3 regions of the Kocuria sp. CPCC 205258 genome follow, and region 2 is predicted to be linked to each of the others. Evidence: riboswitches for the same ligand, from Rfam matches in the RefSeq annotation. Region 2 holds a riboswitch; each other region holds the start of a gene.
The links. Region 2 has a riboswitch for S-adenosylmethionine ahead of RF644_RS01480 (LLM class flavin-dependent oxidoreductase). Riboswitches for the same ligand answer to the same signal wherever they lie in the genome.
Positions count from the first base shown of each region.

Region 1: it holds a riboswitch for S-adenosylmethionine, as region 2 does, so the genes downstream of both, RF644_RS15100 (MetQ/NlpA family ABC transporter substrate-binding protein) here and RF644_RS01480 (LLM class flavin-dependent oxidoreductase) in region 2, are expected to answer to the same signal.
Region 3: it holds a riboswitch for S-adenosylmethionine, as region 2 does, so the genes downstream of both, RF644_RS10900 (hypothetical protein) here and RF644_RS01480 (LLM class flavin-dependent oxidoreductase) in region 2, are expected to answer to the same signal.

Region 1 is NZ_JAVKPS010000010.1:26,121-30,424, reverse strand. It holds gene RF644_RS15105 (methionine ABC transporter ATP-binding protein) at 1-424, opposite strand, end outside; gene RF644_RS15100 (MetQ/NlpA family ABC transporter substrate-binding protein) at 421-1,314, opposite strand; SAM riboswitch class IV at 1,415-1,531, opposite strand; gene dxr (1-deoxy-D-xylulose-5-phosphate reductoisomerase) at 1,576-2,850, opposite strand; gene RF644_RS15090 (GlsB/YeaQ/YmgE family stress response membrane protein) at 2,981-3,253, opposite strand; gene RF644_RS15085 (cation acetate symporter) at 3,476-4,304, opposite strand, start outside.
Region 2 is NZ_JAVKPS010000001.1:316,610-320,913, forward strand. It holds gene RF644_RS01470 (hypothetical protein) at 1-205, opposite strand, end outside; gene RF644_RS01475 (Vms1/Ankzf1 family peptidyl-tRNA hydrolase) at 366-1,496, shown strand; gene RF644_RS01480 (LLM class flavin-dependent oxidoreductase) at 1,590-3,008, opposite strand; SAM riboswitch class IV at 3,087-3,201, opposite strand; gene RF644_RS01485 (CoA-binding protein) at 3,344-3,808, opposite strand; gene RF644_RS01490 (maleylpyruvate isomerase N-terminal domain-containing protein) at 3,894-4,304, opposite strand, start outside.
Region 3 is NZ_JAVKPS010000005.1:180,809-185,112, forward strand. It holds gene RF644_RS10885 (DUF6350 family protein) at 1-443, opposite strand, end outside; gene RF644_RS10890 (glycosyltransferase family 1 protein) at 559-1,734, shown strand; gene RF644_RS10895 (PIN domain-containing protein) at 1,738-2,121, opposite strand; gene RF644_RS10900 (hypothetical protein) at 2,133-2,360, opposite strand; SAM riboswitch class IV at 2,374-2,499, opposite strand; gene RF644_RS10905 (hypothetical protein) at 2,917-3,213, shown strand; gene RF644_RS10910 (hypothetical protein) at 3,316-3,504, opposite strand; gene RF644_RS10915 (cold-shock protein) at 3,612-3,818, opposite strand; gene RF644_RS10920 (multidrug efflux SMR transporter) at 4,041-4,304, opposite strand, start outside.

The sequences.
Region 1 (4,304 bases), on a different contig from region 2:
GCGCCCGGCGCTTCTCCTTCGGCCAGCCGGCCCGCTTGAGCGGGTACTCGACGTTGCCGGCGACGGTGCGGGAGGTGAAGAGGTTGAACTGCTGGAAGATCATCCCGATCTCCTGCCGCACGGGCGCCAGCTCGGTCTCGCGCCGGCCGGCCACCTCGAAGCCCTCCACGGTCAGGGAGCCCGAGGACACGGGCTCGAGCCCGTTGATCAGGCGCACGAGGGTGGACTTGCCCGCCCCGGAGTAGCCGATCACGCCGAAGATCTCTCCGCGGCGGACGTCGAGGGTGACGTCGTCGACCGCGAGCACCTCGCGCGCCGCCCGCCCCGAGCCGGTGCGAAAGGTCTTGGAGACGTTGCGGAAGGAGACGAGCACCTCGTCCGGGCGCCCGGGTGCGGGCGGCCCGGCGGGGACCGCCGCGCTCACTGCTCCTGGTCCTTCAGCTCCTGCTGGTAGCGCGCGGTCAGCTCCTGGAGCTCCTCCGGCTCCAGCTGCAGCGGCACGGCGGTGTCCTTGGTCTCCTCCATCTCGGCGTCGAGCACGGCCTGCTCGTGGTAGAGGTCCGCGACCTGCCGGAGGGTCTCGTCGTCGGCGAGCTCCTCCGTGGTGGTGAAGAGGTTGACGTAGGCGCGGGAGCCCTCGGACTCGGGGTCGTCCTGGGCGAGCGCGGACTGCGGGTCGATGTCGGCCCGCGAGAGGAAGTCGTTGTTGATGACCGAGCCGGCCACCGAGTCGAGCGAGAGCACCGTCTGCTCCGCGGAGACCGGCGTGACCCGCACCGTGGAGGCCTCGGTGTCGACGTCGAGCTCGGTGGGGATGAGGGTGTCGCTGCTCAGCTCCACGAGACCTGCGGCCTCGAGCACGAGCAGGGCCCGGGAGAGGTTCACGGCGTCGTTGGGCACCGCGATCTCGTCGCCCTCCTGGAACTGCTCCACGGAGTCGTACTGGTTGGAGTACAGGCCCAGCGGGTAGATCGAGGTCGAGCCGATCGGGGTGATGGAGCCGCCGGCCGCGTTGTTGTAGTCGGCGAGGAACGGGACGTGCTGGAACCAGGTCATCTCCACGTCACCGGACTCGGTGGCGGGGTTGGGCTGGTTGTAGTCGGAGAAGTCGACGTACTCGACGGTGATGCCCTGCTCCTCGGCCACCCGCTGGAGGGCGTCGTGGGTCGGGTCGGTGCCCACCACGCCGATGGTGACCTTGTCGTCGGCGAGCACGCCCTCGCCGGAGGACTCCCCGGCGGAGCCGCCGCAGGCGGTGAGGGCGAGGCCGAGGGTCGTGGCCAGGGCGAGGAAGGGGAGGCGCTGCGATCGCATGTGGTGCCTTTCCGTGGGTCCGGGGTGTCGGAGGTCTCCACCGGGGCCAACGGGTCCGGCGGCCACGGTCGAGGGCGCGCCGGAGGGCGCGTGCGCGGTCGGACCGTACTTGCCGCCGGCCGTCGTCGGCCGGTGCCGGATGGTTCACCTGGGGCACCCCACTACGGGAGAGGGTTGCCGCCCAGCAAGCCAGGGCTGCACGCTGGGACTCGTCATCCGCCCGACAGACTAGCACGTGCGGCGGGGCCGGGCCCGGCCCGGTCAGCGGGCGAGGACCTCGCGGGCCCGCCCGCGGGCCCAGCGCTCGGCCGCCAGCACGGCCTCGAGCTCCAGCGGGCCGTCGTCGTCGTGCTCGCCCAGCACCGCCTCGACCGTGTCCACGATGGCGGGGAACCGGATCCGGCCGTCGTGGAAGGCGTGCACCGCCTCCTCGTTGGCCGCGTTGAATACGGCGGGGAAGGTCCCGCCCCGCTCCCCCGCCGCCTTGAGGAGCTCGACGGCGGGGAACGCCACCGGGTCGAGGGGCTCGAAGGTCCACTCCGTGGCGCGCGTCCAGTCGCACGGCAGGGCGGCCCCGGGCACCCGGTGCGGCCAGGCCAGACCGAGGGCGATGGGCAGGCGCATGTCCGGGGGCGAGGCCTGGGCGAGGGTGGAGCCGTCCACGAACTGGACCATGGAGTGCACGACCGACTGGGGGTGGAGCACCACGTCGATGCGCTCGAGGGGGACGTCGAAGAGCAGGTGGGCCTCGAGCACCTCGAGGGCCTTGTTCACCATGGTCGCCGAGTTGGTCGTCACCATCAGGCCCATGTCCCACGTCGGGTGGCGCAGCGCGTCCCGGGGCGTGACCGTCTCGAGCTCAGCCCGGGACCGGCCGCGGAAGGGCCCGCCGGAGGCCGTCAGCACGAGCCGGTCCACCTCCGCGGCGGTGCCGCCGCGCAGCGCCTGCGCCAGCGCGGAGTGCTCGGAGTCCACGGGGATCAGGGCGTCCGGGTCCCCGGTGGCCGCGGCGGCGGCCTTGACCAGGGCGCCGCCGGCGATCAGGGACTCCTTGTTCGCCAGGGCGAGCCGGTGCCCGGCCCGCAGCGCCGCCAGCGTGGGGGCGAGCCCGATGGAGCCGGTGATCCCGTTGAGCACGAGGTCGGCGTCGGGGTGGGCGGCGGCCGCGGACGCGGCGTCGGGCCCGTGCACGACGTCCGGGCGGTATCCCCCGGCCCCGGCGGACGCGGCCCGGTCCGCGATGAGGCCGGCCAGCCGGGCGGCGTCCTGGGCGGTGCCGCTGGTCGCCACGAGCGCGGCGCGGGTCTCGAGGGCCTGCTCGGCGAGGAGCTCGAGGTGCCGTGGTCCGGCGGCGAGGGCGACCACGGTGAACGGGTCCGCGCCCTCGAGCTCGCGGGCGGCCCGCACGACGTCGAGCGCCTGGGTGCCGATCGAGCCCGTCGAGCCGAGGACGCTGATCCGGCGGGGGCCGGCGGCGGCCAGGGCGCGCAGCTCGGGTGTCGGGCGGGTGCGGGGCGAGGTGGCGGGGGGCGTCATGGCCCCAGTATCCCCCAGCGACCCTCCTCGGTGCGGTGCCCGCAGGGGCCCCTGCGGACGACCCGGAACGGGCCGAGGCCCCGTCCACCGGGAGCGGTGGACGGGGCCTCGGCGACCGACGGGGGTGGGATCAGCGCGTGGCGCGACCCTTGCGGCCGGTGACCGCGCCCCAGATGAAGAGCACGATGAGGGCTCCCACGACGGCGGTGATGATGGTGCCGATGTCGAACGCGGACTCCAGGTCCCCGATGCCGATCAGCGAGCCCAGGAAGCCTCCGAGGAGGGCCCCCACGATGCCGAGGACGATCGTGACGATGATGCCGCCACCCTGGCTGCCCGGCATGATGAGCTTGGCGAGGGCGCCGGCGATGAGGCCGAGGATGATCCAGCTGATGATTCCCATGATGGCTCCTTATCCGTCCCGGGAGGGACTTTTATTGTACGCAACCGGCGAGTATCCCTGGAATACCCTGAGGTTGCTTCTGCGCTTCACCCTAGTCGACGGTCAGCCGCCTGTCTGTTCCCGTTAGCCAATCGACGCGTTCCCCCGGACGCGGACCGGCCCGCCGGAAGCCGGGGCTTCGGGCGGGCCGGTGGATCCTCCCAGGTGGGAGCGGAAAAGCCGTCAGTGGGCGACGGGCTTCTCGGCGCCGATGCCTGTGAGGGAGCGCACCTCCATCTCGGACTGCTTGATCGGGTCCTCGAGACGGCGCTCCGTCATGGAACCGATGAAGCCGAGCAGGAAGGAGGCCGGGATCGAGACGATGCCCGGGTTCTGCAGCGGGAACCACGCGAAGTCGGCCGTCGGGATCATCGACGTCTCGGTGCCGGACATGACCGGGGAGAAGACGATGAGGCCCACCGAGAGGATCAGGCCGCCGTACATGGACCAGACCGCGCCCCGGGTGGTGAAGCGCCGCCAGTACAGGGAGTACAGGATGGTCGGCAGGTTCGCCGAGGCCGCGACCGCGAAGGCGAGCGCCACGAGGAACGCGACGTTCTGGCCCTGGGCGCCGATGCCGCCCGCGATGGAGACGAGACCGATGACCACCACCGTGGTCTTCGCGACCTTCAGCTCCTTGCGGGGATCGGAGTTCCCCTTCTTGATCACGCTGGTGTAGATGTCGTGGGCGAACGAGGCCGAGGCGGTGATGGCCAGGCCGGCGACGACCGCGAGGATCGTGGCGAAGGCCACCGCCGCGATGATGCCCATCAGCAGGGACCCGCCGAGCTCGAAGGCCAGCAGCGGGGCCGCGGAGTTCACGCCGCCGGGAGCCGCCTGGATCCGCTCGGCGCCGATGAGGGCCGCCGCGCCGAAGCCCAGGATGAGGGTGAAGAGGTAGAACAGGCCGATCAGGGCGATCGCCCAGACCACCGAGGTGCGGGCCTCCTTGGCCGTGGGCACCGTGTAGAAGCGCATCAGCACGTGGGGCAGGCCCGCCGCGCCGAAGACG
Region 2 (4,304 bases):
GCGTGGAGACCTCCTGCGGCTCGTCGAGGACGACCTCCTGGTCCTGCTCCACGAGGTCGTCGGGGTTCGCCTCGAGGGAGGACGCCTCCGAGCGGTCGGGCGCGTGCACCGGAGCCTCCTCGTCCTGGTCGTCGAGATCCTGCTGATCGGCGTCGATCGACTGCTCGAGCCGGTCGGCCTCGTCGTACTCGGGTACGTCGCTCATGGCTGCCTCCTGCGTCGTGGGACCTGCGGGACCACCGGCCGTGGGGCCGGTCGTGTGCCTCCGACCCTACTCGTCGGGTCGTCTGTTCCCAGCCCCCTGGTGGTCGGATAACGTGGTCTGCACCACAGGAAGCACCGCTCAACAGCAGGAGTTGTCGATCATGACGAGCCGATTCCACCGCTACGCCGAACTGTTCAAGAGCAAGGGCCCCTGGTGCACCGTGTACACGGACATCAGCACCGGCACCGTCGACTCGCTGCACGCCATCGACGTGCTTCCGGAGAACATCTGCCGAGAGCTGGAGCGCCAGGGCGCGAGCAAGGCCGACCTCGCCGCGGTGGAGGCCGCCGTGCGCCCGGCCGAGGGCGTGCCGGACCCGGTGTGCCGGTACCTGCTGGTGCGCGGAGGCACCGTGGAGATCGACGAGGTCCTCCCCGGTCCCCGGGCCGGCCGCGGTGTCCTCCAGGTGGAGGACGTCCCCGATCTCACGCCCCTGTTCCGGCACCGCCCGGACGACTTCCCGTACGTGGTCGCCGAGGTGGGCCGGGACGGCGGCGAGATCTGCCTCCAGCACGCCAGCCGCGTCCGGGCCGCGGACGAGCAGCAGATCGAGGGCGAGACCGAGCACCTGAAGAAGTTCCCCGGGGGCGGCTGGTCGCAGGGACGCTGGCAGCGGCACACGGAGGACGTGTGGCGGCGCAACACCGAGCAGGTGGCCGAGCAGATCGACAAGGTCGTGGCCGAGAGCGGGGCGCAGCTCGTCGTCCTGGCCGGGGACCTGCGGGCCCGGGGCCTGGTCGAGGAGCAGCTGTCCAAGGCGACCCGGGCGATGCTGAGCGTCGTCGACGCCAACACCCGGGCGGAGGGAAGCAAGTCCGCCGACTTCGACCACCAGGTCGAGGAGCGCGTGGCGGAGGTCGTGGCGCACCGCCAGCAGGCGCTGCTCGAGCGGCTCGCCGAGCAGCAGGGACGCGCGGACCCCACCGCCGTCTCGGGGATGGCGCCCGTGGTCTCGGCCCTGCAGCAGGCCCAGGCGGAGACGCTGCTGCTCGACGACACCCACCTGGACACGGAGCAGCAGCTCATCGCCCTGGACGCCGAGCCGTGGATCGCCCTGGAGGAGTCGGAGGCCGTGGGCGCCGGCGTGCTGGGCCGGGTCTCCGCCGACGCCGCGCTGGTGCGCGCCGCGGTGCTGACCGACGGCCGACCCGTCTTCGTGCCGCCGGGGGCGCTGCCCCACGGCACGGACGTCGCGGCCCTGCTGCGCTGGAGCGCCGCACCGGCGTCCTGACCCGGCGCGGACGAGGGGCCCCCGCACGCGGGGGCCCCTCGTCCGCGCCCTGCCCCGCGCTCCCGGCGGAGCCGCGGGGTCAGGGGACGGGGTTCAGAGGGCCAGCTGGCGGGCGGGGGTGTCCGCGGCGGAGGGCCTGCCCGCGTAGGCGCCCCGGAACGCGGCGGCGGGGTGGGTGCCGAGCACCTTGGTCTGCCCCTTGCCGTAGAGGTTCTCGCGCAGCGTGGTGCCCTCGTACCCGGTGCGGTAGCGGCCGCGCTTCTGCAGCTCCGGCACGACCCACTCCACGAAGTCCTCGAACGAGCCCGGGGACACGTGGTAGGCGAGGTTGATGCCGTCCAGCCCGCCCTCGTCGATCCACCGCTCGAGCTCGTCGGCCACGGTCTGCGGGGACCCCACGATCGGCACGCCCATGCCGCCCATCGAGATGTGCTTGGCGACCTCCTTGATCGTCCACTTCTTGTGCGGGTCGGCCGTGGTGAAGGGGGTCAGGAAGGACTGGATCGAGTCGGTCTTGATGTACTCCAGGACGTCGTTCTCGTCGTAGCGGCCCAGGTCCAGCCCGGACCAGCCGCCCACGAGGCCCAGCGCGCCGTCGGTGTCCGCGTACCGCTCGTAGTCGCGGCGCTTCTGCTCGGCCTTCGCGTCGGTCTCGTCGACGATCACGTGCAGCATGGCGAAGATCTTGAGGTCGTCCCGGTTCCGGCCGCTGGCCTCCGCCTCGTCGCGCAGCTTGTCGGTCACCACCCGGGTCAGGTCCGGGCGGATGCCGCCCACGAACACCGCCTCCGCGTGGCGGCCGGCGAACGCCCGCCCGCGGGAGGAGGCCCCGGCCTGGAAGATCAGCGGCGTGCGCTGCGGGGACGGCTCGGTCAGCCCGATGCCGGGGACGTCGAAGTACCTGCCGTGGTGCTGGATGGGGTGGACGAGCGCCGGGTCGGCGAAGACCCCGTTGACCCGGTCGCGCCGGACCGCGCCGTCCTCCCAGGAGCCCTCCCAGAGCTTGTAGCAGACCTCCATGAACTCCTCGGCGATCTCGTAGCGCTCGTCGTGGGAGATCTGCTCCGTCAGCCCGTGGTTCTCGGCGGCGGACTTCAGGTAGGACGTCACCACGTTGAAGCCCATCCGGCCCTTCGTGAGGTGGTCGAGGGTCGCGAACTTCCGGGCGAGCGGGTACGGCTGCTCGTAGGTGATCGCGCTCGTCACGCCGAAGCCGAGGTGCTTCGTCACGGCCGCCATCGCGGAGATCTGCATGAAGGGGTCGTTGACCGGGATCTGGGTGGCGTCCCGGATCACCGGGGCCGCGGAGTTCTGGTAGACGTCGTAGTACCCGACGACGTCCGCGAGGAACAGCGCGTCGAAGAGCCCCTTCTCCAGGACCTGGGCGACGTCCGTCCAGTACTCGATCGTGTTGTACTCGTCCGCCCGGGAGCGGGGGTGCTTCCACAGACCGGGGGCCTGGTGGCCCACGCAGGTCATGTCGAAGGCGTTCAGGGCGATGCGCTTGCTCATGGGGTGTTCCTCCCGGGTCGATGCCGACCCGCGCCCGTGCGTCGTGGAGACCTGCCCGCGGGTCCGACGCACTGGTGGGCGCCGTACTTGCCGCGGAGCACGTGCACCGCGGCCCGATGTTCATCTGGGGCACCCCGCTACGGGAGAGGGTTGCCGCCCGACCAGCCAGAGCTTCGTGTCGGGACTCGTCATCGTCGTCGGGGGACAGCTTAGCGGGTGGCCCCTGACCGGGTGCAACCCCCGTGCGGTCCCGCCGCACGGGGACCGTCCCGGCCGGCGGCGGGACGGTGCCGATCCGGTACGGGCGGCTCCGCCGGGTCGCTCAGCCGGGTCGTTCAGCCGGGCGGGGCGAGCGGCGGGGTCCGGCCCGGGTCCAGGGTCCAGCCCCGCCGGAGCAGGGACCGGAGCTCGATCAGGGGGCAGGTGTCCATGACCACGTCGAGGCCGGCCCGCTCCGCCCGGGCGGCGGCGGCCTCGTCCACGACGCCCAGCTGCAGCCACACCGCGGCGGCGCCCACGGCGATGGCCTGGTCCACCACCGCGCCGACGCGGCGGGAGTTCACGAAGCAGTCCACCACGTCGATCGGCCCCGGGACCTCGGCGAGCGTGCGACGGCCGGGCTCGCCGTGCACCGGCTCGCCCTTCGGGTTGACCGGGACGATCGTCATGCCGAGGTCGTCCCGGATCCGCTTCGCCACCGAGTGCGCCGGACGGGCCGTGTTGCCGGTCAGCCCCACCACGGCCCACCGGCCGGGCCGGGTCATGAGGCGGTCGATGACGGCGGGGTCGTTGCGGCTCATGCCCCCAGCCTGGCACGGAACCCGTTCCCCCTCCTTCTTCCTCCGCGAGATTGCACGTGTCGGCGACCTCGCGGAGGGGGGAAGGTCAGGAGAAGAGCGGCAGGAGGTCCGCGTGCGCGCCCAGCTCCGCACGCTCCTGGGCGGTCAGCTCCGCCCGGCCGGTGCCCACGCGGGCGAAGTGCTCGTCGCTCCAGTGCTCGAGCGGTTCCCGCTCCCACAGGTCGGTGAGGACCCGGCGGACCTCGGCGAGCCCGTCCACGGCGGGACCCGGGGAGCCGTCCAGGTGCTGGATCAGGTCCAGGTGGTGCACCGTGGCCTCCACCGCGAGGGTGCTCAGCAGGTCCTCGACGCGCAGCACATGCCCCTGGGTGCGGACCGCGCCGTCGCCGCAGTGCTGCGCCGCGTGCACGAGCGCCCGGGTGGTCTCGCGGTGGAGGGCGCGCACCGGCTCCCAGTCCAGGACCATGGACGCGGCCACGCGGGTGTGGCGCCGGGC
Region 3 (4,304 bases), on a different contig from region 2:
AAGAGCAGCGCGGCGGCGGCGCCGAACGCGGAGTAGGCGGCCAGGCCGCTGAGGTACGGCTGCCAGAACTGGCCCTCCCAGCAGGCGCGGGCCAGCCGTCTCCCAGCGTGCCAGGAGAGCGCGAACGGCACGAGGGTCAGCCCGAGCGGGACGAGGTTGAGCGTCCCGGTGGTCGCGGGCAGCCCTGCGCCCGGGTCCAGGGCCACCTGGAGCGGGGTGAGGTGGGCGAGCAGCCACACGTGGCCGGAGAGCACGAACCCGCCGGTCAGGCCGAGGGTGTCGAAGCCGTCGGCGAGCCACACCATGAGGACGGTCAGCAGGACCAGCAGGTAGGACACCACGGCCACGGAGCCGAGTTCCAGCGCGCCCTGCAGCCACAGCGGCATGGGCACACCCCGGCGGTCCGGGCGTGCAGCGGGGGAGGACAGGCCTTGGGAGTTCATCACCGACCATCCTCCCACGCCCGGGCGGCACCCCGGCCGAGGCTTCACGGCGCCTTCACCGGCGGGCCACGCCCCGCTTGCCGTCCGGTCGCCGGGCCCCGGCAGGCTCGGGAGCATGAGAGTCGCCGTGGTCGCCGAGCAGTTCCTCCCCCACCTCAACGGAGTCACCCACTCGGTGCTGCGGGTCGTCGAGCAGCTGGTCGCCGGCGGGCATGACGTCGTGGTCGTGGCGCCCTCCTACGACCCCGCGCCGCTGGGGCGCCCGGCGGAGCAGGTCGTCGAGGACCTCGACGGGGTGCCGGTGCACCGGCTGCCCGCCGTTCCGCTCACCGGCTACCCCGCCGTGCGGGTGGCCGGCGGGACCGTGGCCCGGGTGCGGCGGCAGCTGGAGCGCTTCCGGCCGGACGTGGTCCACGTGGCCTCCCCGTTCGTGCTGGGCCGCCGGGCGATCCTGGCGGCCCAGCAGCTCGGGGTGCCGTGCGTGGCGGTCTACCAGACCGACGTGCCCGGCTACGCGGCCAAGTACGGGGCCCCGTTCCTCGAGCAGCTCCTGTGGGGGCACGTGCGCTCCATGCACAACCTCGCCACGCTCACGCTCGCGCCGTCCACCGCGGCGGTCCGGCAGCTCACCGAGCACGGCGTCCAGGACGTGCACCTGTGGCGGCGCGGGGTGGACACCACCCGCTTCTCCCCCCGGCACCGGGACGAGCGGTGGCGGGAGGAGGTCGGCGGCGGCCGGCGGATCGTCGGCTACGTGGGCCGGATCGCCCCGGAGAAGCAGGTCGAGGACCTCTCCGCGGTCGCGGACCTGCCCGGCACCCGTCTGGTGGTCGTGGGCTCGGGCCCGGAGGAGGACGCCCTGCGCCGCCGGCTCCCGCAGGCCCACTTCACCGGGCGCCGCAGCGGCGCCGACCTGGCGCGCATCATGGCGTCCTTCGACGTGTTCGTCCACCCCGGCGAGTTCGAGACGTTCTGCCAGACGATCCAGGAGGCCATGGCCTCGGGGGTGCCGGTGGTCGCGACCGGCCGGGGTGGGCCCCTCGACCTCGTGGACCGGTCCCGCACCGGCTGGCTCTATCCCCCGGGCGACCTCGGGGCGCTGCGCGGGCACGTGGCGGATCTCCTGGGCGACGAGGCGAAGCGGGCCGCGTTCGGCGTCGCGGCGCACGCGGCGGTCCAGGGCCGGACGTGGGACGTGCTGGTCGGGCAGCTGCTCGAGCACTACGAGCGCGCCGTGGCGCTCTCGGCCCAGGGGCAGGGGCGGGGCCGGCGGCACCGCCGGGCCGTCTGAGGGCTACCGGCGGGCGGGGGACGCGTCCAGCACGGGCGCCCCGGTGCCGGCGTACCGCTCCGGCTCCGCGGTCAGCACGGTCAGCCCGTGCACCAGGGCCGTGGCCGCGGTGAGCCCGGCGAGCGGGTCGGCCGCCCCCGTCGCGGCCAGCGCTCCCCACGCCCGGGCCACGGCGGCGTCCGCGGGGAGCACCCGGCCCGGGAAGCGCAGCTCGAGCTGCTCCGCCCACAGCGTCTCGTCGGGCCGCTCGGCGAGCAGCTCCCCGAGCACCGTGGCGGGCAGGAACAGCCGCCGGTGTCCGTGCCGGCGCAGGGCCTCGGCCAGCTCGGGGCAGCGCTCCGGGGTGCGCACCCCCAGCAGCACGGAACGGTCCAGGAGGAGGTCCACGGCGGCGGGCCTCAGGCCGCGGCGGCGAGCTCCCCGCGGGCCGGAGCCAGCAGGAAGTCCACGAACTCGGTGCGGACCTGCACCACGCGGGCGTAGTCCTCGACGCTCATGGCGGAGACGCTGATCGCCGGGACGCTCGGCGCGGGGCCGCGGCGGGCTCCGTCCCCGGTGGCCGGGACGGCGAGGGAGGGCTGGGGATACGCGCCCGTGCGGGCGGCCGAGTGGCGGGGGTCGGACATGACCGGGATCCTTCGTGCGCTCTTGCTCGCACCGGGTACCGCTGCTGCGGCGATGCGAGCCGCTTCGTCATCCGAACCACCCGTGAACATGGGGTTGGTGCCCGGTCAAGTCGGAGCTTGCCGACCGGGTCTCTTGAAGCTCTCCCCATTGAACCACATCGGCCGAACCGTGTCCGGTGCGGCGCCCCGGCCGGATCCGGTGCCCCCCTCCTGTGCACAGGCCTTCCCCGGGGTGTCACCGCCCGGACATCTCGACGACACATCGTTGCGCTGGAATGGGTCCCGTAGGACCGGGGACGGCGCAGGCGACGACCCCGCGCATTACGTTTCAGTGACACAACTCACGACTCGCTTGTCGTGGTGTCGGTGCCGCGGGGTAGCCTGAACCTGCTTCTCGAGATGCGGCGTCCACGCCCTCGGCCGGAGATCGACGATCCCCGGCGGAACCGTGGAGGGGCTCCGACCCGCTGCGCGCCAACCCGATGTTCCCGGGTGGATCGGATGACGAAGCGGCGGGCAACGCCATCGGATGCCTGCAAGAACGTCAGGAGAAAACATGACCATGTCCGAAGAAAGAACAGCCATCACCACCGACCAGCGCGAGGAGTGGATCGACGTGACCGTCACCGCCCTCCCCGATCTGCACCTCGTCCGTCTCACGTCGACCGACGGGGACGTGCAGGAGTACCTGAGCCCCGAGGCCGACGACCTGGCCGCCGCGGCGGAGCACACGGAGGGTACGGCGCAATGGTGCGCCAAGTACCGCCAGCTCCTCGTTCCCGGAGCCCTCGCGGCGACCGGACGGCACCCGTTCTTCAAGCTCCACCCCTCGTCCCTCCCGATGTCGGCATAGCCGGCGGACAGGAGCGCACGGAGGCCGCAGCCCGTCGGGCTGCGGCCTCCGTCGTGCCGGAGGACGGTGACGTCCGGAGCGCCGGTGGGACCCGCGGGGTGCTCACTCGAGGCCGTAGTCCCCCGCCAAGCCCCACCCGCCGCCGGCCTCGTCGGCGGAGCCGTCGAATGTCCACTCGGAGGCCTCGACCTCGAACGGCACGGAGACGTCCAGCTCGGCGTCGGAGACCCGGTTCACCACGAAGGGGTCCTCCGGCTCCTCCGCGGCGGGGAGCGGATCGGGAACGGTCACGGCGCTTCCTCCCGGTGCTGCTCGGCGGGTACGACGACAGAACCGCCGCCGGGCGCAGCCCGACGACGGTTCTGGAGGATCAACGGGCCGGAGCCCGCGGAAGATCCTTAGGAGATGACGTTGATGTTCGCAGCCTGGGGGCCCTTGGGGCCGTCCTGGGTCTCGAACTCGACGCGGTCGTTCTCGTTCAGCGAGCGGAAGCCGTTCGAGTTGATCGCGGAGAAGTGGGCGAAGACGTCCTTGGAGCCGTCCTCGGGGGTGATGAAGCCGAAGCCCTTGTCAGCGTTGAACCACTTGACGATACCGGTAGTCATGGGAGACCTGATCCTTCATGAGATGAACGTTTCCCGACGTTCGAGAAACAAAACAGTTGTGATGCATGGAAAACGTCTTCTCAGAAAAACTGCTGCACCCGAGTGGGCCGAACTGCTTGAAAGACAAAAACGAACCTCAACAACTGCGGACTACTCTACACGAGATCCGGCGCCGCACCACCCGGGGCGGTGCGGCGGACCCGGCCCGGCGCCGGGGACCGCTCAGACCGGCGGGGCGCCGAGCTCGATGAGGAGCACTCCGCCGGCGATGAGAGCCACCCCGGCCGCCGTCACCCAGGTGAACGGCTCGCGGAACAGGACCCGGCCGGCCAGCGCCGTCAGCGCCACGCCGGAGGCCGACCAGATGCCGTAGGCGACGCCCAGCGCCATGCCCTCGGCCAGGACGAGGCTCAGGCAGGTGAACGCCACCAGGTAGCCGACGGTCACGGCGGCGTACCAGCGGCGGCGGCCCCCGGCGGCCATCCG